DNA from 3 places in the Ensifer sp. EB106-03-01-XG145 genome. Region 2 is predicted to be linked to each of the others. Evidence: riboswitches for the same ligand, from Rfam matches in the RefSeq annotation. Region 2 holds a riboswitch; each other region holds the start of a gene.
What was found. A riboswitch is a leader RNA that binds a small molecule or an ion and turns the genes downstream of it on or off. The one in region 2 is predicted to bind thiamine pyrophosphate.
Positions count from the first base shown of each region.

Region 1 (7,831 bases), on a different contig from region 2:
GAGGCGCTCGGCGAGCGCAGCGATGCCGAGATCCGCGTGCGCTGTGAGGAAGGTCCCTCCGACACCGTCTTGCTTGTCGTTGCCGACAACGGCCCCGGCATCCCACAGCATATCCGCGAGGACCTGTTCACCCCCTTCAACACCTCGAAGGACGAAGGGCTCGGCCTTGGACTCGCCATCTCCCAGGAGATCGTCGCCGACTATGGCGGCGAGATATCAGTCGAAACCAGCGACAAGGGCACCGTCTTCACGGTTCGCCTGAAGAGGGCCTGAGCGATGCAGCCATCCGTCTGCCTCATCGACGACGACAACGATCTGCGCAAGGCGATGAAGCAGACGCTGGAGCTCGCCGGTTTCGACGTCACTTCGCTTGCGAGCGCCGCCGAAGCCTTGGAAACCCTCGACGCGAACTTCGATGGCATTGTCGTCAGTGATATCCGCATGCCCGGCATCGACGGGCTGCAGCTCTTTCGCCGGATCGCTACCTTCGACAAGGACCTGCCGGTCATTCTGGTGACCGGCCACGGCGATATCCCGATGGCAGTTCAGGCGCTGCAGGATGGCGTCTACGACTTCATCCCAAAACCCTTTGCCGCCGACCGGCTGGTGCAAAGCGTGCGGCGCGCGCTGGAAAAGCGACGGCTCGTCATGGAGAACCGCGCGCTGAAACGGGCGGCCGAAACGGCCGGCGACAGCCTGCCGCTGATCGGCCAGACGCCGGTCATGGAGCGCTTGCGCCAGACGATCCGGCACATCGCCGACACGGATGTGGACGTGCTCGTCGCCGGTGAAACCGGCAGCGGCAAGGAGGTGGTCGCGACACTGCTCCACAACTGGAGCCGGCGCCGCAACGGCAATTTCGTGGCGCTGAACTGCGGCGCGCTACCGGAAACGGTGATCGAAAGCGAACTCTTCGGTCACGAACAGGGTGCTTTCACCGGCGCCCTGAAGAAGCGCATTGGTCGGATCGAGCATGCGAGCGGCGGCACGCTCTTCCTCGACGAGATCGAAGCGATGCCGCCGGCGACCCAGGTCAAGATGCTGCGCGTACTCGAAGCCCGCGAGATCACGCCACTCGGCACCAATCAGGTGCGCCCCGTCGATATCAGGGTCATCGCGGCTGCCAAGATCGATCTCGGCGATCCGGCGCAGCGCGGGGACTTTCGTGAAGATCTCTACTTCAGATTGAACGTCGTGATCCTGTCGATCCCGCCGCTGCGCGAGCGCCGCGATGATATCCCGCTGCTCTTTTCGCACTTCCTGACGCGGGCGGCGGAGCGCTTCAAGCGCGACGTGCCTCACGTCTCGCCGGCAGTGCAGCAACACCTGATGACCCATGCTTGGCCCGGCAATGTGCGCGAACTCTCACATTTTGCCGAACGCGTGGCGCTCGGCGTCGAAGGCCCGCTGGGACAGCCGGTTGCGCCAGCAGAACAGCCGGGTTTCGCGCTACCGGAACGGCTCGAACGCTACGAGGCAGAGATCCTGAAGGAAGTGCTTCGCGCCCAGCGCGGCGACGTCAAGGCGACGATCGAGGCGCTCGGTATTCCGCGCAAGACATTCTACGACAAGCTCCAGCGCCACGGCATCAACCGAGCCGACTATGCGGAGCGCGGCGTTCCGGAAAAATCCGGCAGCTAACTCTCGTCAGCGGCCAAAATACACCCAAAAATTGCATCTTCGTCGACGTGCGAATTCGCGCTTGACGACCCGTGCCGTTCGATGGCTATCTCTTGGGCATTCACCAGGGGGGTCCCGCAAGGGGCTGAGATTCTGCTGGATGGCCGGCTTACCGGCTGTGGCGCAGTGACCCGTTGAACCTGATCCAGTTCATACTGGCGTAGGGACGGTGCAGATATCGAAGCCAGGATTCCGTGCGTCCAGCACCTGGCGGAGCGTCTTTCATCCTTCCGGCATCAGAACTGGGTCTCCAATCGCAAACTTGGAGCCTCGTCATGAATATTGCCACAAAGCCCACCCCTCTCACGGTCACCCAAGGCCCGCTTCCCGCCTCCCGCAAGGTCCACAAATCAGGCATCCTCCACCCGGATATCCGCGTGCCGATGCGCGAGATCGCGCTGCACCCGACCTCCGGCGAGCCGCCGGTTACCGTCTACGATTCCTCCGGCGCCTATACCGCCGACGATGCGGAGATCAGCATCGAGGCGGGGCTGCCGCGACTCCGTCGCAACTGGATCGTCGGGCGCGGCGACGTGGAAACCTACGAGGGGCGCATCGTCCGTCCTGAAGACAACGGTTTTGCCAGCGGCGACCGGCTGACGCCGACCTTCCCGTTCCAGCACGCGCCGCTCAAGGCGACTGGCGGCAAGGCGGTAACGCAGCTTGCCTACGCCCGCGCCGGCATCATCACGCCGGAGATGGAGTTCGTGGCGATCCGCGAGAACCTCGGCCGCGATGCGGCACGCGCGATAGCTCGCGACGGCGAAAGCTTCGGCGCCCATATCCCCGACCATGTGACACCGGAGTTCGTGCGCCAGGAAATCGCCAGCGGCAGAGCGATCCTGCCCGCCAACATCAACCATCCGGAATCCGAGCCGATGATCATCGGGCGGAACTTCCTGGTGAAAATCAACGCCAATATCGGCAACTCCGCTGTCACCTCGTCGATGGCCGAGGAGGTCGAGAAGATGGTCTGGGCGACGCGCTGGGGCGCCGATACGGTTATGGACCTTTCGACCGGACGCAACATCCACAACATCCGCGAATGGCTCATCCGCAATTCACCGGTGCCGATCGGCACCGTGCCGCTCTACCAGGCTCTGGAAAAGGTCAATGGCATTGCCGAGGACCTCAACTGGGAGGTCTATCGCGACACGCTGATCGAGCAGGCCGAACAGGGCGTCGATTATTTCACCATCCATGCTGGCGTACGCCTGCACTACATCCCGCTCACCGTCGATCGCGTCACCGGCATCGTCTCCCGCGGCGGCTCGATCATGGCCAAGTGGTGTCTGCATCACCACAAGGAAAGCTTCCTCTACGAGCATTTCGAGGAGATCTGCGACATCTGCCGCGCCTATGACGTCTCCTTCTCGCTCGGCGACGGCCTGCGCCCCGGCTCGATCGCCGACGCCAACGACGCCGCGCAATTCGCCGAACTGGAGACGCTCGGCGAACTTACGAAGATCGCCTGGGCCAAGGATTGTCAGGTGATGATCGAAGGCCCCGGCCACGTGCCGATGCACAAGATCAAGGAGAACATGGACAAGCAGCTTGCCGTCTGCGGCGAGGCGCCGTTCTACACGCTCGGCCCGCTGACGACCGACATCGCACCGGGCTACGATCACATCACCTCCGGCATCGGCGCTGCGATGATCGGCTGGTTCGGCACCGCCATGCTCTGCTACGTCACGCCGAAGGAACACCTGGGCCTGCCCGACCGCAACGACGTCAAGGTCGGCGTCATCACCTACAAGATCGCCGCCCACGCCGCCGATCTCGCCAAGGGCCACCCGGCCGCACAGGTGCGCGACGACGCGCTGTCGCGCGCCCGCTTCGAGTTCCGCTGGGAGGACCAGTTCAACCTCTCCCTCGACCCGGAGACGGCCCGCAACTTCCACGACGAGACGCTGCCGAAGGAGGCGCACAAGGTCGCGCATTTCTGCTCGATGTGCGGCCCGAAGTTCTGCTCGATGCGGATCTCGCACGACATCCGCGCCGAGGCACAGAAGGAGGGGCTGGAGGCAATGGCCGCGAAATACCGCGAGGGTGGCGACCTCTATATGCCGGTCGCTGAGGTCGAAGCTCAGAGTTAAAGCGCACACGTCGGGAGGGACGCCTCGTAGTCCCTTCCGACGGCAAGGCGGATGCTGGGCCCTGGGGGAATAGCTTGCTCCCTTATCGGTTGAACGATATGTAAGGTTCACGCAAAAGTCGCCGCCGGCGGACCCGTCATTCACGCCAAGCTGCTGTCCTCTGCGGCGCTCTTGCAGGACGACGAAAATAACGCCGTTTACGAGGAGAATGACTTGAGGACACGCCTGCTGAGACTGACGGCCCTGTCGATAGGCGGCCTTGTGGCACTCGCTGGAGTTCTGCCACGCCTTAACGACAGCGGGAGTTTTGCCACGGGTTTTTCCTGGATTTCCGCCGCCCATGCGGACGACGATGTCGGCGTCGGGAATGGTGAAAATGGCACTGATGGCAGCGACCAAGGTGGCGAAAACGTCGGGAGCGGCGGAAGCAACGGCACAGAGGGTGGTGGCGATGGGGGTGGCGGCGATGGGGGGGGTGGCGGCGATGGGGGTGGTGGCGATTGGGGCACCGGTGACGGCAGCGGCGTAGGCGGCGTTCCCGGCGGTACCGGCGCAGGCGGCGGAGGTGCTGCCGTCATCGACAGCGATAGCCACAGCGAGCCCCACTCATCCTTGCGCGACTCACGGGATTACGGACCAAGCGGCAAGGTCTGGCACGGCGGCAGCAATTTCCTTAACCTTTTCCGCCAGACGCCGGAAAGGCGCTTCGAACGGAGCCAGCCTGAATCGTCTGCCCGGCAGAAGACCGTTGACACGAAATGAGAGCCTTGAAGACAGGTCAACTTCGTCGCAACGGAGGGGGACCTACGCCATTTCTCGAAGCCGGACTCCGGATGTGCGTGTAGGAACGGGTTCTGACCCGCGAGAACCAGCTCAGCCGGCGTCAGAGCTTTACATTCGAGAAATGTCTATCCCGATCACGACCTGCCGGAGTGTGGTGGCGGAGTTACGGATACAGAGCATCGTCTTTCTCGCCGCGCGTATTCCTAACTGCCTTTCCAGCCGCTGCAAGCAATCCGCTCGACGACATCGAGCAGCACATTCGCCCCGGCAACCAGATCATCCGCCTCCGTGTGTTCGCGCGGATTGTGGCTGATGCCATCGCGACTCGGCACGAAGATCATCGCCGTCGGCGCGATGCGTGCGATCATCTGCGCATCGTGGCCGGCGCCCGAAGTCATGCGCCGGCTCTTGAGGCCGCGCGCCTTCGCCGAAGCCTCGATCGTGGCGACAATGCCCAGATCGAAGGCGACCGGCTGGAAACGCGCAAGGCGCTCGACCGATATCTCGACACCCTCTTCAGCGGCGACACGCAGGAGGAAATCCGCAAGCGCCGCTTCGAGCCCCTGTAGCCGATCCTCATCCGGGTCGCGCAAGTCGACGGTGAAGGTTGCGCGCGACGGGATGACGTTGATCGCATCCGGCTCAAACCGCATGGTGCCAATGGTCGCGACGCTCGGAGCGTTCGAGCGGGTTATATGATCGCGCAGGAAAAGGCCGATGCGGGCGGCCGCAAGCCCGGCGTCACAGCGCATCGCCATCGGCGTCGTGCCGGCGTGATTGGCGACACCGTCGATGGTGATACGCTGCCAGGAGATGCCCTGCAGGCTCTCAACGGCACCGATTGCGAAACCTTCCCGCTCCAGCACCGGCCCCTGCTCGATATGCAGCTCGACATAGGCATGAGGCTTGAGGAAGCCCGGCTCGGCGTCGCCGGCATAACCGATCCGTTCGAGCTCCTCGCCCAGCATCGTGCCATCGGTACCGACGGTGGAGAGCGCCGCCTCGACCGAAAGACCGCCGACATGGACCAGCGAGCCCAGCATGTCCGGTGCGTAGCGCACGCCCTCCTCGTTGGTGAAGGCGGCAACGACGATCGGTCGGGCCGGCGCCACGCCGCGCTCTCTTAACGTCTCGATCACTTCGAGCGCGGCAAGCACGCCGTAGCAGCCGTCATAGATGCCGGCATTGATGACCGTATCGATATGCGAGCCGAGCATGATGGGCTCCACGTCAGCGTTGCTCTCGCCGCACCAGATGCCGAAGATGTTGCCAATGCGGTCGACAGCGACGTCGAGCCCGGCAGCCTCTAGCCAGGCGACGAGGCGATCGCGGCCAGCCTTGTCGTTGTCCGATCCGGCCAGTCGGGTCAATTGCCTTTGGGCATCGCGACCGATTTCGCCAAGCTCACGGATGCGCCCGGTCAGGCGCGCGGTGTCGATGGTATGCAATGGCATCTCCGTCCTGCTTTCATGCGGATTTCGGGTCATGGCCGGGGCTCAGTCGGCGCCAGTCTCTGCCGGATGATTTCGGCGTGGTAGCGCGCGCCGAAGATCAGGGCGTCATCGTTGAAGTCGTAACGCGGATTGTGCAGCGGCGCCGACGTCTCGCCGTTGCCGATGAAGACGAAGCAGCCCGGCACGTGGTCGAGGAAGCGCGCGAAATCTTCCGAACCGGTCATCGGTTCAGCGGCCGTCGCGACATTCTCAGGCCCGAACACCGCTTCCGCCGCAGCAAAGGCGTGGCCGGTCAAGGCCGGGTCGTTGATGAGCGGCACGAACTCGCGCGTGTAGGAGACCTCGACCTCGCAGCCATAGGCATCCGCCGTACCCTTCGCGATCACACGCATCTCCGCCTCGATCTTGGCGCTGACCTCCGGGCGGAAGCTGCGGGCATCGCCGAGGATCCGGGCGAGGCCGGGCAAGGCATTGCGCGTGCCGTCGGTCAAGAGTTCAGTCACCGAGACGACGCCGATATCGGTCGGCGAAAGGCGCCGCGAGACGATCGTCTGCAGATTGACGACGGTAGCGCAAGCCGCGACAAGCGTCTCATTGCCCCAATGCGGCCGCGCCGCGTGTCCGCCGACACCCTTGAGCACGATTTCGAAATTGTCCTCGGCCGACATGATCGCACCGACATGGGTCTCGAAGCGGCCAATCGGCAGCCCCGGCATGTTGTGCAGGCCATAGATCTCATCAAAGGGGAAACGCTCCATCAGGCCGTCGTCGAGCATCGCGAGCGCGCCCTTGCCCCATTCCTCGGCCGGCTGGAAGATGAAGCATGCCGTGCCGTCGAAGCCGCCGTCTTCGGCCAGCAGTTTCGCAGCACCGAGCAGCATCGCCGTATGACCGTCATGGCCGCAGGCATGCATGATGCCGGGCCGGGTCGAGCGATAGGACTGCTCTCCCTGCTCCAGTATCCGCAGCGCGTCCATGTCGGCGCGAAGCGCGATGGCGCGATTGCCACTGCCGCGTTTCAGCCGGCCGACGACACCGGTGCCGCCGACGCCTTCCACCACTTCGTCGAGCCCGAATTCCCGAAGCTTCGCCGCGACGAAGGATGCGGTGCGCTGCTCCTCGAAACCGAATTCCGGATGCGCGTGCAGGTCACGGCGCCAGGCGGTCATATCCTCGACAAGCCGATCAATGTCCATTCCCACCATGGGTCACCCTCTTTCGTTCGGTGTGTTCGCGACGGTCTCAGGCGACAGACCCACCAAGGCGACATAACGCTCGGGATCCGTGGCCCCCTCGGTATTGATAACGAAGACGCGCGACTGTGCGGTCAATCCGAGCGCTTCCCGCAACGCCGGATCACGGGCAACCGCCAGAAGCCCGGCCAGCCCGACGCCACCGCTCTCACCGGCGACGATCGCCGGGTCAGCCCCCTTCGGGCGCGCGAGCCGGTTCATGACCGAAACGGCGTCCTCTTCATCGACGGTCATGAAGGCATCGGCCACGCGGGACAGGATACGCCAGGCAACGAGCGACGGCTCGTAGCATTCGAGCATCGCCATGATGGTCGGCTCGCCATGTGGCACCTTGACGGGTTGCCCGGCCTTGGCGCTTTCGTAAAGGCAGGCGGCCCGCGCGGGATCGACGACGACGAAATACGGACGCTCCGCTCCATAGCGCAAGGCCAGATGTCCCGCGGTGGCGGCGGCGATACCACCGACACCCGCCTGCACAAAGACATGGGTCGGCGGCTCTTTCATCTGCCGCAACGCCTCGCTGAGGAGCGCGGTATAGCCCTGCATCACCAGGCCGGGAATGTAC
Region 1 is NZ_JBYTEC010000002.1:369,239-377,069, reverse strand. It holds gene AC3WWH_RS10340 (sensor histidine kinase) at 1-273, shown strand, start outside; gene AC3WWH_RS10335 (sigma-54-dependent transcriptional regulator) at 277-1,641, shown strand; TPP riboswitch at 1,737-1,865, shown strand; gene thiC (phosphomethylpyrimidine synthase ThiC) at 1,956-3,776, shown strand; gene AC3WWH_RS10325 (hypothetical protein) at 3,990-4,538, shown strand; gene AC3WWH_RS10320 (Zn-dependent hydrolase) at 4,763-6,013, opposite strand; gene AC3WWH_RS10315 (M20 aminoacylase family protein) at 6,043-7,218, opposite strand; gene AC3WWH_RS10310 (diaminopropionate ammonia-lyase) at 7,222-7,831, opposite strand, start outside.
Region 1: it holds a riboswitch for thiamine pyrophosphate, as region 2 does, so the genes downstream of both, thiC (phosphomethylpyrimidine synthase ThiC) here and thiB (thiamine ABC transporter substrate binding subunit) in region 2, are expected to answer to the same signal.

Region 2 (7,831 bases):
GCAGCCGTCCGCGCTTCGGCGGGAACCGGTCGTGTGTGACTGTATGCCTCTCCATGCCTCAGCCCGTTTCCCGTCTGCCGCTCCACCCGCATGCAGCGGGGCGATGGAACGACAGCGTTGAAAGTCCTACTTTTTCAGTCCGGCAGCGTTGCTCCGCCGCGACTGTTCAGCCCTGGTCTTGCTGTATCTGATTTCAGCGCCACCTGCCTAGTTTGTCTCGGTAGAAATAGTTGCCCCGTGGTATCACGGCAACGGATGCGCGAATATTCGCGCGCCCGGCCAGATATTTCGCGCGTCGCACGGCGCCGCGGTCAAATTGTGGCAATCGCTGAGGGCGAGGAGAAACCGGCCCCACCTTCACGCGTTGCCAAGAAAGCGGTCGATTGCCGCATTGTCGCGCCGCTCCAGGAAGCGGTCGAGTGTATCGTGTGCAATGATACGCCCCTGGTCGAGAAAAAGCACGCTATCGGCCAGCGCCTTCACGTCTTCGGGATGGTGCGTGATCATGAGGATCGTGTTGTTTTCTTCCGCGTGCAGCTCGCCAAGAAGCGTGCGCATGCCGGTGCGCATGCCGGGATCGAGGGCAGCAAAAGGTTCATCCAGCAACAGGAGGGGGCGGTGCCGCACAAGTGCGCGGGCAAGCGCGACCCGCTGGCGTTCGCCGCCGGAAAGCGTAGGCGGCAGCCTTCGTCCGAAGCCTTCAAGTCCAACGCGGCGAAGCGCGTCCTCGATCCTCTTCCGATCTTCGTCCGTCAGGCGAAGTGCCGGGTCGATACCGAGGCCGACATTGGTAGCGACATCGAGATGGGCGAAGAGATTGTTGTCCTGGAAGATCATCGAGACCGGGCGCTCCGAAGGTGCCTGGTTGGCAGCGTTCTGGCCGAGGACACGGATCTCGCCGTGGTCGGCATCTTCAAAGCCTGCGATGAGGTGAAAGAGCGTCGACTTGCCGGAACCGGAGGCGCCGGCAACGGCGACGATGCCACCGGCAGCAATTGTGCAATCGAAGCGCAGCGTGGTCGTTTCGAAACGAACCTCGACATTGCGCAGTTCTATGGCAGCGTTGGGTTCGGTCATGCTTTGCGTCCTTCCCGCCGGCGGACGTCTTCCGCCGTGCCGAGGATGGTGAAGATCAGGCAGAGAAGCCCGAGGAAGAGGGCAAGGCCGGCCGCATCGGCGGTGCGGTAGCTGCCCATGCGGCTATAGAGCAGCCAGGGAAGCGTCACCATGTCCTGCGAGCCGAACAGGGCGACGGCGCCGAGATCGCCGAGCGATAGTGCCATGGCGAAGGAGAGCGCCATCAGCAGCGGCCTTCGGAGCGCGGGAAGGTCGATCCATCGCAGGCGATGAAAACCGCGGATGCCGAGGCTCGCGGTCAGCCGCTCGGAACGCGCCGCGTGCGTCGCCATGGCCGGCGCCAGGATACGGTGGACGAAAGGAAGCGCCATCAGGGCGTTGATCGCCACGACGATGACAGGCGCAAAGCGCGCGACATCGCCGAACGGACGAAGGAGCAGGAACCAGCCGGCGCCGAGCACGACAGGCGGCACCAGCAGGATCAGCGAGGTACTCGCGCCGATCGCACCGGCAAGGCCATGTGCCGGCGCGCCCGCATGGCGTGGCGCGGTGACCGTCGCCGCGGCGCGGATCATCACGGCCGCCATGGCGACGGAGGCGAGTGCCGAGGCGAGCGCGATCGCCGCACTCGTCATCAGTGCCCGGTGCACGCTCGGATCGCGCGCGAGCTTCAGAAGATCGGCCTGCAGGCCGGAGACGACCACCGCAATCAACGGGGCGATGAGGAAGAGCAATGCCAGGATGATCCAGGCGCCATCGTTGAACAGCGCCGCTGTCGTTGTGCCATCGAAGCGTCGAACGGTTCGGCCGCCGGTCATGCCCTCTTCCGGATCCGTTGCCAGACGTCTGAGGATGAGAAGCAGGACGCCGGTCATGGCGATCTGCAGGCCGGACAGCGCGATGGCGCGTGGCGGATCGAAATCGAAGCGCAGCGCCTGATAGATCGCGACCTCGATGGTGCTGGCAGCGGGCCCGCCGCCAAGCGTCAGCACGAGCGTGAAGCTGGTGGCGCAGAGCATGAAGACGAGGCCGGCCGCGCCCGGCAACAGGCCGCGCAGGACGGGCCATTCGATGAAGCGGAAGAGCGCTCGGGAGGGCATGCCGAGATTGGCAGCGCTGCGCCAGTATTCGGCGGGAATGCGCTCGAGGCCGGCCAGGAACAGGCGCGCCGCAAGCGGCATGTTGAAGAAGACATGGGCAAGCAGGATGCCGAACAGGCCATAGATGCTGATCGGTTGCTCGAGGCCGAGCCAGCGCAGGCCGGAATTGAGGAAGCCCTGGCGTCCCCAGATCTCGATCAGCCCGAGTGCGCCGACGAGAACGGGCAGGCCGAGCGGCAGCGCCATCAGCCGCAACAGCCAGATCCGGCCGAAGAAACGCGGCCGCCGCGCCAGCGCCCGCGCCACCGGTATCGCGAAGAGCACGGACAGCAGAGTGGAAAGGCTTGCCTGCAGCAGCGTGAAGCGGGTGACGCGCCAGATATAGGCGTCGAACAGAGTGCCTTCGTCCGTGCCGCCGGTTTGGGCGAGCAAGGCGGCGATCGCCAGGCCGACGAAGAGCAGGAAGGCGCCGAGGCAAATCGCCCCGGCGACAACAGTCATGCGGTTTTCGCGAAGTGCGAACAATCCGGCCTCAGTTCTTGCTCATGGCAGCAAGCCACTCGTCGATCCAGGCCTTGCGGTTCTTCGCGACCTCTTCCGATGGCAGCAGGAAGGTCTTCTCCGGGTTGACCAGCTTGTTGAAGGCGTCCGGCAGCGGCTCCTTGGTTGCTGCGACCGGCATCATCCAGTTGGTTGTCGGAATGATCGATTGGAATTCCGGACCGGTCATGAACGCGAGGAACTGCTTTGCCAGTTCCGGCTCCTTGGCACTCTTGGTCATGCCGGCGACTTCGATCTGGATGTAGTGACCTTCCGAGAAGGTGGCCGCCTGGTAGCGCTCGGTGTTCTCAGCGACCATGTGGTAGGCGGGCGAGGTGGTGTAGGAGAGCACCATCGGCGCTTCGCCCTTGGTGAAGAGGCCATAGGCTTCCGACCAGCCGGGGGTGACGGTCAGAACACGGTCCTTGAGCTTCGCCCAGGCAGCACCCGCCTCGTCGCCATAGACCGCCTTGACCCAAAGCAGCAATCCGAGGCCCGGCGTCGAGGTGCGCGGGTCCTCGATGACGATCTTCTGCGACGCGTCGCCTTCGACCAGTTCCTTGAGGCTCTTCGGCGGTGTCTTCAGCGTCTCGGTGTCGTAGACGACGGCGAAATGGCCGTAGTCATAGGGCAGGAAGGTGTCGTCGGAGAAGTTGCCGGGCACCTTCAGGTCCTTCGCTTCGATGCCATGCGGTGCGAAGAAGCCCGTTGCCTTTGCTTCCGCCACGAGGTTGGTGTCGAGACCGAGCACGATGTCGGCCTTCGAGGCAGCACCCTCGAGCTTTAGGCGCGTCAAGAGTTCGACGCCATCGGCAACACCGACATAGTTGACCTTGCATTCGCAGGTCTTTTCGAAGGCTTCCGCCACCTTGGCGCCCGGCCCCCATTCGGTGATGAAGCTTTCATAGGTGTAGACGGTCAGCGTCTTGTCGGCAGCGGCGGCATAACCGGTGAAAACAAGGCTTGCGCTTGCGGCCAGCGCTAGCCGGCTAAGTATTTTGAGCTGTGATGAATTGGACATGCGAAGCACCTCTCCCAAAGTTCGTTGTTGCACGGGAAAAGGGCGTATCGGTGCGATCGCGTCTAATCCCTCCGCCGGTATGAGCCGGATCAGGTTCCGCGGGTTGGCGTTTTGACGCCTCTCAGCCTCCGGCCGCCATGCGGTCGGGAGGCACCCCGTTAGAGCGGCAAGAGATTTACCGCTGCGGCGGCTCCATGGCAAGCGGTGTTTGGAATGGGCGACGCATGGGGCGAGCCCATTTTCTGTCGGGCGTTTTCGCCAACCGGCAACTGCGCTATGACACCATCACGCTTGGCCGCAAGGAGGAAATCCCATGCCAGATATGCTAGTTCGACTTTATGCCCTTCCGGCAGAGCCCCAGTCGCGGCTTGGTTCAGGCATCAGCATCCGTCGCGCCATGGCGCCGGAACGCCGTCTGGTGGTCTCCTGGATCGAAAAGACGTTTGGCGCCGGCTGGGCAGGCGAAGCGGAAGCTGCCTTCTCCTCGACCCCGACACGCATGCACGTCGCGGTGCGCGACGAAAAGATCGTCGGCTTTGCCTGCCACGACGTGACAGCGCTCGGCTTCTTCGGCCCAACCGGCGTCGATGAAGGTATGCGTGGGCAGGGCATCGGCGAGGCGCTGCTGCTTGCAAGCCTGACGGCGATGCGCGAGGCGGGCTACGGCTATGCGGTCATCGGTGGCGTCGGCCCGGCGAAGTTCTACGAGCGCGTGGCCGGCGCGATCGAAATTCCCGATTCAACACCCGGGATCTATGCCGGCATGCTATTCCCGGAACCGGTGCCGGAAGGACACTGACGGCTTCGGCAAATTGCTGCGATCGCAGCGGTTTGCGGTTTTCTTCGTTTTCCTTCCGCGATCCTTTGCGCTATGGGCATTGCCATGGCTCGATCGACCTTCACCATATTGCTTGGCGGCGCCCTCTCGGTGACCAGCCGGCTGACAGAGCAGCTCAGCGGCAGCCGCTTCGTTGCCGCTGACGGCGGCATGCGCCATGCCCGCTTGCTCGGCGTCGTGCCGGATGTCTGGGTCGGCGATTTCGATTCGACCGAAGACGCCCTGCTGTCCGAGTTCGCCTCCGTTCCACGCGAGCCCTACCCGGCGGCAAAGGCTGCGACGGATGGCGAGATCGCGGTCGAGGCTGCGTTGTCCCGCGGCGCTGATCGGCTGATCTTTGCCGGCGCGCTTGGCGGCAGCCGCAGCGACCATGCCTTCCTGCACCTGCTGCAGGCCGCAGCGCTTGCCGAGCGCGGGCTTTCGGTGCTGATGACCTCGGGCGAGGAAGAAGCCTACCCGCTGCTGGCAGGCACGCTCGATCTCGACCTGCCGAAAGGTTGTCTCTTTTCCGTGCTGGGATTGACCGAGCTGACCGGCCTTTCGATCGTCAATGCGCGCTATCCGCTTGACGATTTCACCCTGCCGTTCGGATCGTCCCGAACCGTTTCCAACGTTGCGGAGGGTCCCCTTCGCTTCAGCCTCAAGAGCGGACGCGCCATCGTGCTTGCCCGCCCCTATGATCTTTCCGGAGCCTGAGCCTTGGCGCCCCCAATTCTGAAACTCGACGATATCTTCTTGACCTTCGGCGGCGCGCCGCTGCTTGCCGGTGCCAATCTGCAAGTGGAACCGGGCGATCGCATCTGCCTTGTCGGGCGCAATGGCTCGGGCAAGTCGACCTTGATGAAGATCGCCGCGGGCCTTTCAGAGGCACAGTCGGGCGAGGTGTTCCGCCATCCCTCAGCGACCATCCGCTATCTGCACCAGGCGCCGGATTTCGACGGCTACGACACGGTGCAGGCCTATGCCGAAGCCGGTCTCGGCCCGAGCGACGATCCCTATCGCGTCGCCTACCTGCTGCAGCATCTGGGCCTGACCGGCGAAGAAGACCCGACGCGCCTTTCGGGCGGTGAGGCGCGCCGTGCGGCATTGGCGCGCGTCATGGCGCCGGAACCTGACATCCTGCTGCTTGACGAACCGACCAACCATCTCGACCTGCCGACGATCGAATGGCTGGAAGATGAGCTTACCCGCAGCCGTTCGGCGCTGGTGCTGATCTCGCACGACCGGCGCTTTCTGGAGAAGGTCTCGACGGCGACCGTCTGGCTCGATCGTGGCCAGTCGCGCCGGCTCGATCGCGGCTTTGCCCATTTCGAGGCCTGGCGCGACGAGGTGCTGGAGGCTGAGGAACTGGAGCAGCACAAGCTCGGCAAGGCGATCGAGCGCGAGGAGCATTGGCTGCGTTATGGCGTGACGGCCCGGCGCAAGCGCAACATGCGCCGTCTCGGCGAGCTGCAGAGCATGCGGGCGGTCTATCGTGGCCACAAGGGGCCGCAGGGGACCGTGCAGGCGACGGCAGCCGATGCCAAGGAATCCGGCAAGCTGGTGATCGAGGCGGAGAAGATCAGCAAGGCCTATGGTGACCGCACCATCGTCGCGCCCTTCTCGATCCGCGTGCATCGCGGCGACCGCATCGGTCTCGTCGGCCCGAACGGTGCGGGCAAGACGACGCTCCTCAAGATGCTGACCGGGCAGATCGAGCCGGACACAGGCACCGTCAAGCTCGGCACCAACCTCGAAATGGCGACGCTCGACCAGAAGCGCGAAGACCTCAACCTGGACGATACGCTGGCCCATTACCTGACCGACGGGCGCGGCGACAACCTGCTTGTCAACGGTGAGCAGCGCCACGTTACCGGCTACATGAAGGATTTCCTGTTCCAGCCGGAACAGGCGCGCACGCCGATCCGCGAGCTCTCGGGTGGCGAGCGCGCTCGGCTGATGCTGGCGCGCATCCTTTCGCGGGCGACCAATCTTCTGATCCTCGACGAGCCGACCAACGACCTCGACATCGAGACGCTGGACCTCTTGCAGGAGATCGTCGCCGGCTTTGCCGGAACGGTCATCCTCGTCAGCCACGACCGCGACTTTCTCGATCGTACGGTCACCTCGACGATCGCGCCGGCAAACCCGGAGGAGCCGGATGGCCGCTGGATCGAGTATGCCGGCGGCTATTCCGACATGATGGCGCAGCGCAAGGGCGCGATTGAAGAGAAGCGCAAGGCAGAGAAGGCGGAAAAGGCCAAAGCCGACGCCGCTGCACCCGCCGCCGATGCGCCGAAGGCCGCCAAGGGCAAGCTTTCCTACAAGCAGAAATTCGCGCTCGAAAACCTGCCGAAGGAGATCGCCAAGGCAGAGGCCGATGCCGCCAAGCGCGAAGAAAAGATGGCTGATCCCAAGCTTTTCACAAAAGATCCAAACGCCTTTGCGAAGCTCGCGCAGGAACTGGAGAAGCTTCGTGCGGATCTCGCCCGCATGGAGGAGGAATGGCTGGAGCTCGAAATGCTGCGCGAGGAGCTCGAAGGCTAGCCGCAACCAGGGGCGTGTTGAACGGCGTCAGGGGATATGATAAGAAAAGCTTATTATATCATTTGTGAACGATCCTGATGCCCTTCAAACTTGAATCCGAAACCATCGGAATGCTGCTCACGGATGTCTCGCGCCTTTTGCGCGGGGCTTTCGACCGCAAGGTCAATGCCATGGATCTGGGCATCACGCCCGGCGAAGCGCGCACATTGATCCAGGTGGTGCTGAAAGAGGGTATCAAACAGGCCGAAATCGCCACCCGCATGGGCATCGAGCCGATGACGCTTTCGGCCTATCTCGACCGGCTGGAGGCGATGGGCCTTGTTGCCCGCGTGCCGGATCCGGCGGATCGCCGCGCCAAGAACGTCGTCATCACCGAGAAGGCCGGTCCGCTGCTCACCGAGCTGATGACGGGGCTCAGGGAGATGATGAACGCCTATACTGCCGGGCTCGACAAGGCGACGCGCGAGGTTCTCTGCGCCAATCTGCGCATCCTGCGCGACAACTTGCGTGAGCTTGATCCGTGTCTCGCCGGCAAGGAAACTGGCGAGAAGTCCGAGGACAAGTCCGGAGCCTCGCAATGACGCGTCGCATGAGCGAGCGGCGCACCAGCATCATCGGGGCGTTCCTGGTGGCGCTCGGGCCTGTTTCCATGGCTCTGTATACGCCGGCCATGCCGGAGTTGGTGCGGGCGTTTTCGTCGAGCGACGCGGCGATCAAGATGACGCTGTC
Region 2 is NZ_JBYTEC010000003.1:208,908-216,738, reverse strand. It holds gene AC3WWH_RS11670 (M48 family metalloprotease) at 1-55, opposite strand, end outside; gene thiQ (thiamine ABC transporter ATP-binding protein) at 358-1,077, opposite strand; gene thiP (thiamine/thiamine pyrophosphate ABC transporter permease ThiP) at 1,074-2,678, opposite strand; gene thiB (thiamine ABC transporter substrate binding subunit) at 2,710-3,738, opposite strand; TPP riboswitch at 3,788-3,906, opposite strand; gene AC3WWH_RS11650 (GNAT family N-acetyltransferase) at 4,052-4,537, shown strand; gene AC3WWH_RS11645 (thiamine diphosphokinase) at 4,622-5,272, shown strand; gene AC3WWH_RS11640 (ABC-F family ATP-binding cassette domain-containing protein) at 5,276-7,102, shown strand; gene AC3WWH_RS11635 (MarR family winged helix-turn-helix transcriptional regulator) at 7,180-7,683, shown strand; gene AC3WWH_RS11630 (multidrug effflux MFS transporter) at 7,680-7,831, shown strand, end outside.

Region 3 (7,831 bases), on a different contig from region 2:
CATTGCCGAGCGGGCGGATCAGCAATCGCCGCTCGCGGAAGAAGGCCCTGAGCCGCGGGCCGATCTCGGAGAGATAGCCGCCGGCCGGAACCTTGAGATCCAGCGCGGCAATCGTTCCGAACTGGCGGGTATCGCTGAACCGGGGATCGTCGGCGAAGCGAGCGACATGCCGACGCTGCTCCTCCGTCAACGCGTCGATCCGTTCTCGCACAGGCTCTTCTTTCCAGACGGCGAGATTGGCGAGCGCTGCCGCGCAGGCGATAGGATTGGCCGTATAGGAACTCGAATGGAAGAACGTCTTGCGTCGATCTGTCGAGAGATGCGCCTCGAAGATCTCGGCCGTGCAGAGTGTCGCCGCCAAGGGCAGCGCGCCACCGGTCAGTCCCTTCGAGGTGCAAAGAATATCGGGCGTGATGCCAGCCTGCTCGCAGGCAAACAGCCTGCCCGTCCTTCCCCACCCGGTCATCACCTCGTCGGCGATCAACAGGCTGCCGTGCCGTTCGGCGATCCGTTTCAACTTGGCAAGCACGGAAGGCTCGTAGGTTTTCATACCGCCCGCACCGAGGAGCAGTGGTTCGATTAACAGGGCCGCAACCTCGCCGGTGGCACAGGCCGCCTCGAAGGCATCGAGCGTCGTCTGCTCTTGATCCGGCTCCGGAAACGGTAGCCGATCGACGGCGAAGAGCAACGGCGCGTAAGGCGCATTGAAGACGCCCCTTTCCCCCGCCGACATCGTGCCGATCGTATCGCCATGATAGCCATGTTCGAGCACGCAGATACGGTTTCGCGGCCGGCCGAGATTGTGGAAGAAACCAAGTGCCATCTTCAGCGCGACTTCGACCGCGGTCGAGCCGCTGTCGGAGTAGAACACATGGGCGAGCCCGGGTGGCGCGATCTCGATCAGCCCTCTCGCCAGGTCTTCCGCCGGCGCGTGGGTGTATTCAGCGAAGATGATCTGATCATGGGTCTCCGTGGCCATGCGGATCGCTTCCATGATGGCGGGATGCCGGTGGCCGTGGGTGATGACCCACCAGGACGAAATCGCATCGAGGATCGCCGCCCCGTGTTCGTCGATGAGATAGGCGCCCTCGGTCCGGACGACGCGTCGCATCGCCGGCTCCAATGCATGCTGGGTGAAGGGATACCAGACGGTGGAATTTCTCATGCCGGCACCTCCAGCAAATCGTCGACGTTGAAATTCTCGCGAAACGCCTGCCGCAGCCGTTCCGGCGTCAACGGGTCGAGCCGCTGCAGCCGCCCCAGCCGTCGAACCTCCCCCAGTTCCGCGACGATCGCTTCGCTATCCGCCTGCTCCTCGCCGATGAAGGCGACACCCAGGACCGGGATCGCACGGCGCCGGAGCGCCTCGAGCGACAGCAGCGTGTGATTGATCGTGCCGAGCCCCGTGCGGGCGCAGAGAATGACCGGGATTTGCCAGCGCGCGAACACATCGGCAAAGACGCTCCGCTCGGTGAGAGGCACCAGAAGCCCGCCTGCCCCCTCGATGACGAGCGGGCGGTCGACCTTGGGCGGCAAGAGATGTTCAGGCCGGATCGACACACCATCGATCCGCGCCGACAGATGTGGCGAAGCCGGTGTCCTCAGCCGATAGGTCTCAGGCAGGATGCGCTCGGGCGGGATCCGACCGAGCCGCGCTACAGCCTCGCTGTCGGTTTCTTCATCGAGTCCCGATTGCACCGGTTTCCAGTAGCAACCGGAAAGCGCGTCGGTCAGCGCCGCGGAGAATATCGTCTTGCCGATGCCGGTATCCGTGCCGGTAACGACGAAACGGCGCATCATGACCGCTCCTCCGTCATTGCGACCTTCAAGCCCTGCAGCATGCGCGTGATCATCGGCCGGTCGACATTCAGCGTGATCGCGATCCGAAGCCGCGCCGTCCCTTCGGGAACAGTTGGTGGACGGATCGCCCTGATATCAAACCCCTCGGCGCGCATCCGCGCCGCAATCCGCACGGCGCGACCGTTGTCGCCGACCGGGACTGGAAGGATCTGCGAGCCGCTGCTTTGGATGCCGAGGGTTTCGGCAAGCGCCCGATTGGCGAAGGTCCTGAGATCATCGAACTCCGCCCGGCGCCGAGGCTCATCCGCGAGTGTCACAAGAGCCTCGCGGACGGCGGCAGCGATCAGCGGCGATGGCGCCGTGGAATAGATGAAGTTGCGGGCACGGTTGACAAGATAGTCGCAAAGCACGGCGTTTGCGCCAACAAGGGCGCCGGAAACGCCGAGCGCCTTGCCGCAGGTATGGAGCACAACGAGATTCCTTCGGCCTTCCAATTCCGCGGCCAGACCACGGCCGTCGGGTCCGAAAACGCCGGTCGCATGCGCTTCGTCGACCACCAGAAAACCATCATGCCGCGCGGCCAGTGCGGCGAGATCCGCAAGCGGCGCCCGGTCGCCATCCATGGAATAGAGGCTTTCGACGGCGATCCAGGGATGTCCCATGCCGCCGCGCTTGCGCCACGTGCCGATCGCATCGGCAAAGGCGTCGACGTCGTTGTGCTTGACCGCGACCGCGCCGGCCCTGCTTGCGGCGATCCCCTCATGGGCACTCGCATGGATCAGGGCATCGTGGACGATAATGTCGTCGCGCTGCGGCAGCGTCGAAAACAAGGCGGCATTGGCCGCATAGCCGCTGCCGAAGAACAGCGTTCGCTCCACGCCAAAGAACGCTGCCGCCTCCGCCTCCAGCGCCTCATGTTCCGCATGGTTGCCGCGCAACAGCCGCGAACCGCCGGACCCGACCGGCACGCCGCGGTCGATCGCTGAGGCAATTGCGGCCTTCAGACGCGGCGATCCGGCGAGCGCCAGATAGTCGTTCGAGGTGAAGTCGACCCCACTGCCGGAGGCGAGTTCGCGGCGGCGCTCCTTGCGTTCAAGGCCGTGAAGCGTCTTCTCGTAGCGGTGGAGCAAGCCCGCGGTCATTCGGCCGCTTCCGGTTCTGCCGTAGGCGCCATCGGCTTCAGCCCGAGGCGGCGGAAGAGTGCCGCATCGTGATCCTCGCCGGGGTTGTCGGCGGTCAGCAGCGTTTCGCCGACGAAGATCGAATTGGCGCCGGCGAAGAAACAGAGTGCCTGCATCTCGTCGCTCATGTCGGTGCGGCCGGCTGAAAGGCGGACGTGAGACGCGGGCATGAGTATGCGGGCGAGTGCGATGGTGCGGACGAAATCGATCGGATCGACGGGCGCCGCATCGGCAAGCTTCGAGCCTGGGATCGGAATCAGCATGTTGATCGGCACGCTTTCGGGGGGCACCGGCAGATTGGCGAGCGTCACCAGCATCGAGATCCGATCGTCAGCCGTCTCGCCCATGCCGAGAATGCCGCCGGCGCAGACCTTGATGCCGGCCTCGCGGACGTTTGCCAACGTTTCCAGCCGGTCGGCAAAGCTGCGGGTGGTGATGATCTCGCCGTAGAAGCGCTCCGACGTATCGACATTGTGGTTGTAGTAGTCGAGCCCGGCATCTGCGAGCCGCCCGGATTGTTCCGGCGTCAGCATGCCAAGCGTCATGCAGGTCTCTATGCCGAGCGACCGGACGCCGCGGACCATGGCGACGATCGCCTCCATGTCGCGCTCCTTCGGGCTGCGCCAGGCGGCGCCCATGCAATAGCGCGTCGCGCCGCCATCCCTCGCTTTGCGTGCCTCTGCAAGAACCTGTTCGACTTCCATCAGTTTCGACGCTTTCAGCCCCGTCGGGTAGTGCGCCGACTGGCTGCAATAGCCGCAGTCTTCGGCACAGCCGCCGGTCTTGATCGAGAGCAGGCGGCTCATCTGGATGGCATTGGGGTCGAACTGGGCGCGGTGAACGGACTGCGCACGATACAGAAGGTCGTTGAACGACAAATTATAGATTTTTTGCGCGTCGGCCAGATTCCAACCGGTTTTGGCGGGTTTGGTGGCTCCCGAGGTCGGCTCGGTCGATCTGTTTGTATCCAGCATGTTCGTTCACTTCCCTGTTTGCGGCAAAGCAAAATAGATAGAATCCATTATTATCTATAATTTTCACGAGCACCGCATCAAGCAACCACCCAAAAGGAGAGCGCACTCTACTACTTCAATTATAGCGTGCTTTCATACGATTCAACGGATGCGGCGAGAAGGGCAAATGCCGCAACTCTCCGCCTTGGCGGCATCAGCTGATGGCAATGAGAGCAGCCGCCAAATGCCCAGATTTTCGGACCTTGCGCCTCGCACCATCCGCAGATCTCCCGACCGATGCCCGCTACCGACACCACCGAGCCGCAAGAACACATGCCTTTCCAATTTTTATAGATAATTTTCAGCCAAAGAACCGCACGCGAGGTACACGCCGGCAGCCCTTGACAAAATCCGCTCCAGCCGCTCAGTTTGAAGCATTCACCAGGGGTGTCCCGACAAGGGGCTGAGATTCTGCTAGGCGACTTCCGCGGCGCAGTGACCCGTTGAACCTGATCCAGTTCATACTGGCGTAGGGACGGTGCAGACATCGCTGCCGCATTCGCGTTCGCGCGAGCAGATCTCGGCAAGGCGTCCTTCCCTCTCTTCCGGTCCGAACTGGGTCTCCAACAATGGAGCCTCGGCAATGCGTATCTTCATCGCGATTCTGCTTCCTTCAGACCGACGTTCGGCTCGCCGTAGCTGGGCGCATTGACCATGCGCGTCCTGATCAAAGGCGCCGGCGTCGTCGGGCTGACCTTGGCACATGAGCTGATCGGCCGTGGCGTCGAGGTGGCCGTTGCCGAGCGGCAGCCGGACTTCGGCGGGGCGGCGTCGTGGTTTGCCGGCGGCATGCTGGCGCCCTGGTGCGAACGCGAGAGCGCCGAGGAAACGGTGCTGACGCGCGGCATCGGCGCCATCGACTGGTGGGACCGTGCGCTTCCGGGCGAAGTGTCACGCAACGGCACCCTCGTCGTCGCTCCGCCGCGAGACGTCGGCGAACTCAAACGCTTCGCTTCGCGCACGTCCGGCTTCGGATGGCTCGACGGAGAAGCGATCGCGAGACTGGAGCCGGCGCTTGCCGGTCGCTTCCGAGAGGCGTTGTTCTTCCCCGGCGAGGCGCATCTCGACCCGCGCCGGGCGCTTGTCTTGCTGCGGCAAAAGCTCGTCGAGAACGGCGTCGCCTTCATCGGCGAGGCGGATAATAGCAGCGACAGCGATCTGATCGCCGACTGTAGCGGCGCTTCGCGGATCGGCCCCATCGCCGGCCTGCGCGGCGTGCGCGGCGAGATGCTCTATCTGCAGACCGGCGAGGTGGAATTGTCGCGGCCAGTCCGTCTCATCCACCCGCGCATCCCGCTCTACATCGTACCGCGCGGCAATGGTCTGTTCATGTGCGGCGCGACCATGATCGAAACCGACGATGGCGGTCCGATTGCCGCCCGTTCGCTGATGGAATTGCTGAACGCTGCCTATGCGCTTCACCCCGCCTTCGGCGAGGCGCGCCTTCTCGAAACCGGCACCGGCGTCCGGCCGGCCTTTGCCGACAATCTGCCGCGCGTCATGCGCGCCGGAAACACCATCACGCTCAACGGGCTCTATCGCCACGGCTTCCTGCTTTCACCGGCCTTGGCCGAGGAAGCGGCGAACCTTGCCCTTGCCCAGAACCTGAAGGGAGACGCCGCATGAAATTGACCGTCAACGGCGAGGATCACGACCTCACAGTCACGACCCTTGCCGAACTCCTGGCCGCACTCGACTTCGAAGGGGATTGGCTTGCCACCGCCGTCAACGGCGAGCTGGTGCACCGAGCCGACCGCTCGGCCCATTCCCTGAGCGATCGCGACCGGATCGAAATTCTCTCGCCGATGAAAGGAGGCTGAGACGTGCTGACGCTTTATGGACAGGAACTGCGTTCCCGCCTGCTTCTGGGCACCGCCCGCTACCCCTCGCCTGCCGCGCTCGAAGACGCGGTTCGTTCGTCGGCGACCGAGATTGTCACGGTGTCGCTGCGCCGCGAAACCGCCGGCGGCCGTCAGGGCGGCGCTTTCTTCGACCTGATCCGGTCGCTCGGCGTGCACGTGCTGCCCAACACCGCCGGCTGCCACTCGGTGTCGGAGGCGGTGCTGACCGCCAAGATGGCGCGCGAGGTCTTCGGCACCAACTGGATCAAGCTCGAAGTCATCGGCCATCAGGATACGCTTCAGCCCGATGTCTTCGGGCTGGTCGAAGCAGCACGCATCCTTTGCGCCGAAGGCTTCGAGGTCTTCCCCTACACGACCGACGACCTCGTGGTCGGCGAGCACCTCGTCGAGGCCGGATGCAAGGTGCTGATGCCCTGGTGCGCGCCGATCGGCAGCGCCATGGGGCCACAGAACATCCCGGCGCTGCGCGCCATGCGGGCCCATTTTCCGGATATGCCGCTGATCGTCGATGCCGGCATCGGCCGGCCCTCACACGCAACGACAGTGATGGAACTCGGCTTCGACGCGGTTCTGCTCAACACCGCCGTCGCCGGGGCAACGAAACCGGCCCTCATGGCCTCCGCCTTCGCCCGGGCAATCGACGCCGGACTCGACGCCTTCGAGGCGGGCATGCTCGAACCGCGCGATTTTGCCGTTCCCTCCACGCCCGTCATCGGAAAGGCGGTGTTCGCGTGAAACTCGACCCCTTCTACCTCATCGTCGATAGTGCCCAATGGATCGGGCGGCTGGTGCCGCTCGGCGTGAAACTGGTGCAGCTTCGCGTCAAGGACCGTCCGGAAGCAGAGCTTCGTGATGAGATCCGCGCGGCCAAGGCGATCTGTGACCGTCATGGGTGCCAGCTCGTCGTCAACGATTACTGGCGCCTCGCAATCGACGAGGGCTGCGATTTCGTCCATCTCGGCCAGGAGGATCTCGCGGATGCGGATCTTGCCGCAATCCGCGCTTCCGGCCTGAAGCTCGGCCTCAGCACCCACGACGAGAGGGAGCTGGAGACGGCGCTTGCCGCCAAGCCCGACTATGTCGCGCTCGGACCGATCTATCCGACGATCCTCAAGCAGATGAAATGGGATCCGCAGGGGCTGCCGCGCCTCTCCGCCTGGCGGGAGCGCGTCACGCCGCTGCCGCTCGTTGCGATCGGCGGCCTCAATATCGACCGGATTGCCGGCGTCTTCGAGCATGGCGTCGACAGCGCCGCGGTCGTCACCGATATCACGCTGAATGGCGATCCAGAGGGGCGGACGCGGGAGTGGATTGCACGCACGGCGACGTGGCGCTGATCGAGGAAAACAGCGGGATCACCTGACGCCGTGGCTCTGCCTCAGGCAATCGCCAGTTCTGAAAGCCAGGCCGAACCCAGGCCGTGCTTGTCGCAATAGGCGGTAAGCCGGTCGCGCGTTTTGCCGGGCCGGTCGAGACCGAGAAAGCGGGAAGCGTTCCTCCAGAGGATATTCTGCTGGTGCTCGTCGCTGACGCTGGCGAGCGTCAGTTGCTCGACTATTCTCGAAACATAGGCGTTGTAGTCCTTCTCCAGCGCCATCATCGACCAGTCGGTGCCGAACATGAGATGGCGGGCGTCCGGGTCGTAATCATCAAGCCATTCGTCCAACAGCTGCCGGATCTTCGTGTGAAGATTCTTGTCGTCGCTGCTGACCAGTTCGCTGAGATAGCTCAGATCCGCAAACAGGTTCGGGCGACGCTCGTGATCGATCGTCCTGCCGATGATCTCTTCCCAGGTCGGCGGCCCGGAAAACTTGTCCTGGGCACAGGAGACCATCACGCCTGTCGGCGCCCCCGGGCGCAGGATTTCGTCGAAGGCGCCGAAATGCGCGAGATTGATCCGCAGCTTATCGTACTGGTTCGTGTCGAGCAGCTTCTTCCAATAGGCGGGGCTTGCAAGATTGCCGTAGCCGCAGCC
Region 3 is NZ_JBYTEC010000002.1:235,716-243,546, reverse strand. It holds gene AC3WWH_RS09700 (adenosylmethionine--8-amino-7-oxononanoate transaminase) at 1-1,165, opposite strand, end outside; gene bioD (dethiobiotin synthase) at 1,162-1,800, opposite strand; gene AC3WWH_RS09690 (8-amino-7-oxononanoate synthase) at 1,797-2,942, opposite strand; gene bioB (biotin synthase BioB) at 2,939-3,955, opposite strand; TPP riboswitch at 4,368-4,488, shown strand; gene thiO (glycine oxidase ThiO) at 4,649-5,620, shown strand; gene thiS (sulfur carrier protein ThiS) at 5,617-5,814, shown strand; gene AC3WWH_RS09670 (thiazole synthase) at 5,818-6,591, shown strand; gene AC3WWH_RS09665 (thiamine phosphate synthase) at 6,588-7,193, shown strand; gene AC3WWH_RS09660 (amidohydrolase family protein) at 7,235-7,831, opposite strand, start outside.
Region 3: it holds a riboswitch for thiamine pyrophosphate, as region 2 does, so the genes downstream of both, thiO (glycine oxidase ThiO) here and thiB (thiamine ABC transporter substrate binding subunit) in region 2, are expected to answer to the same signal.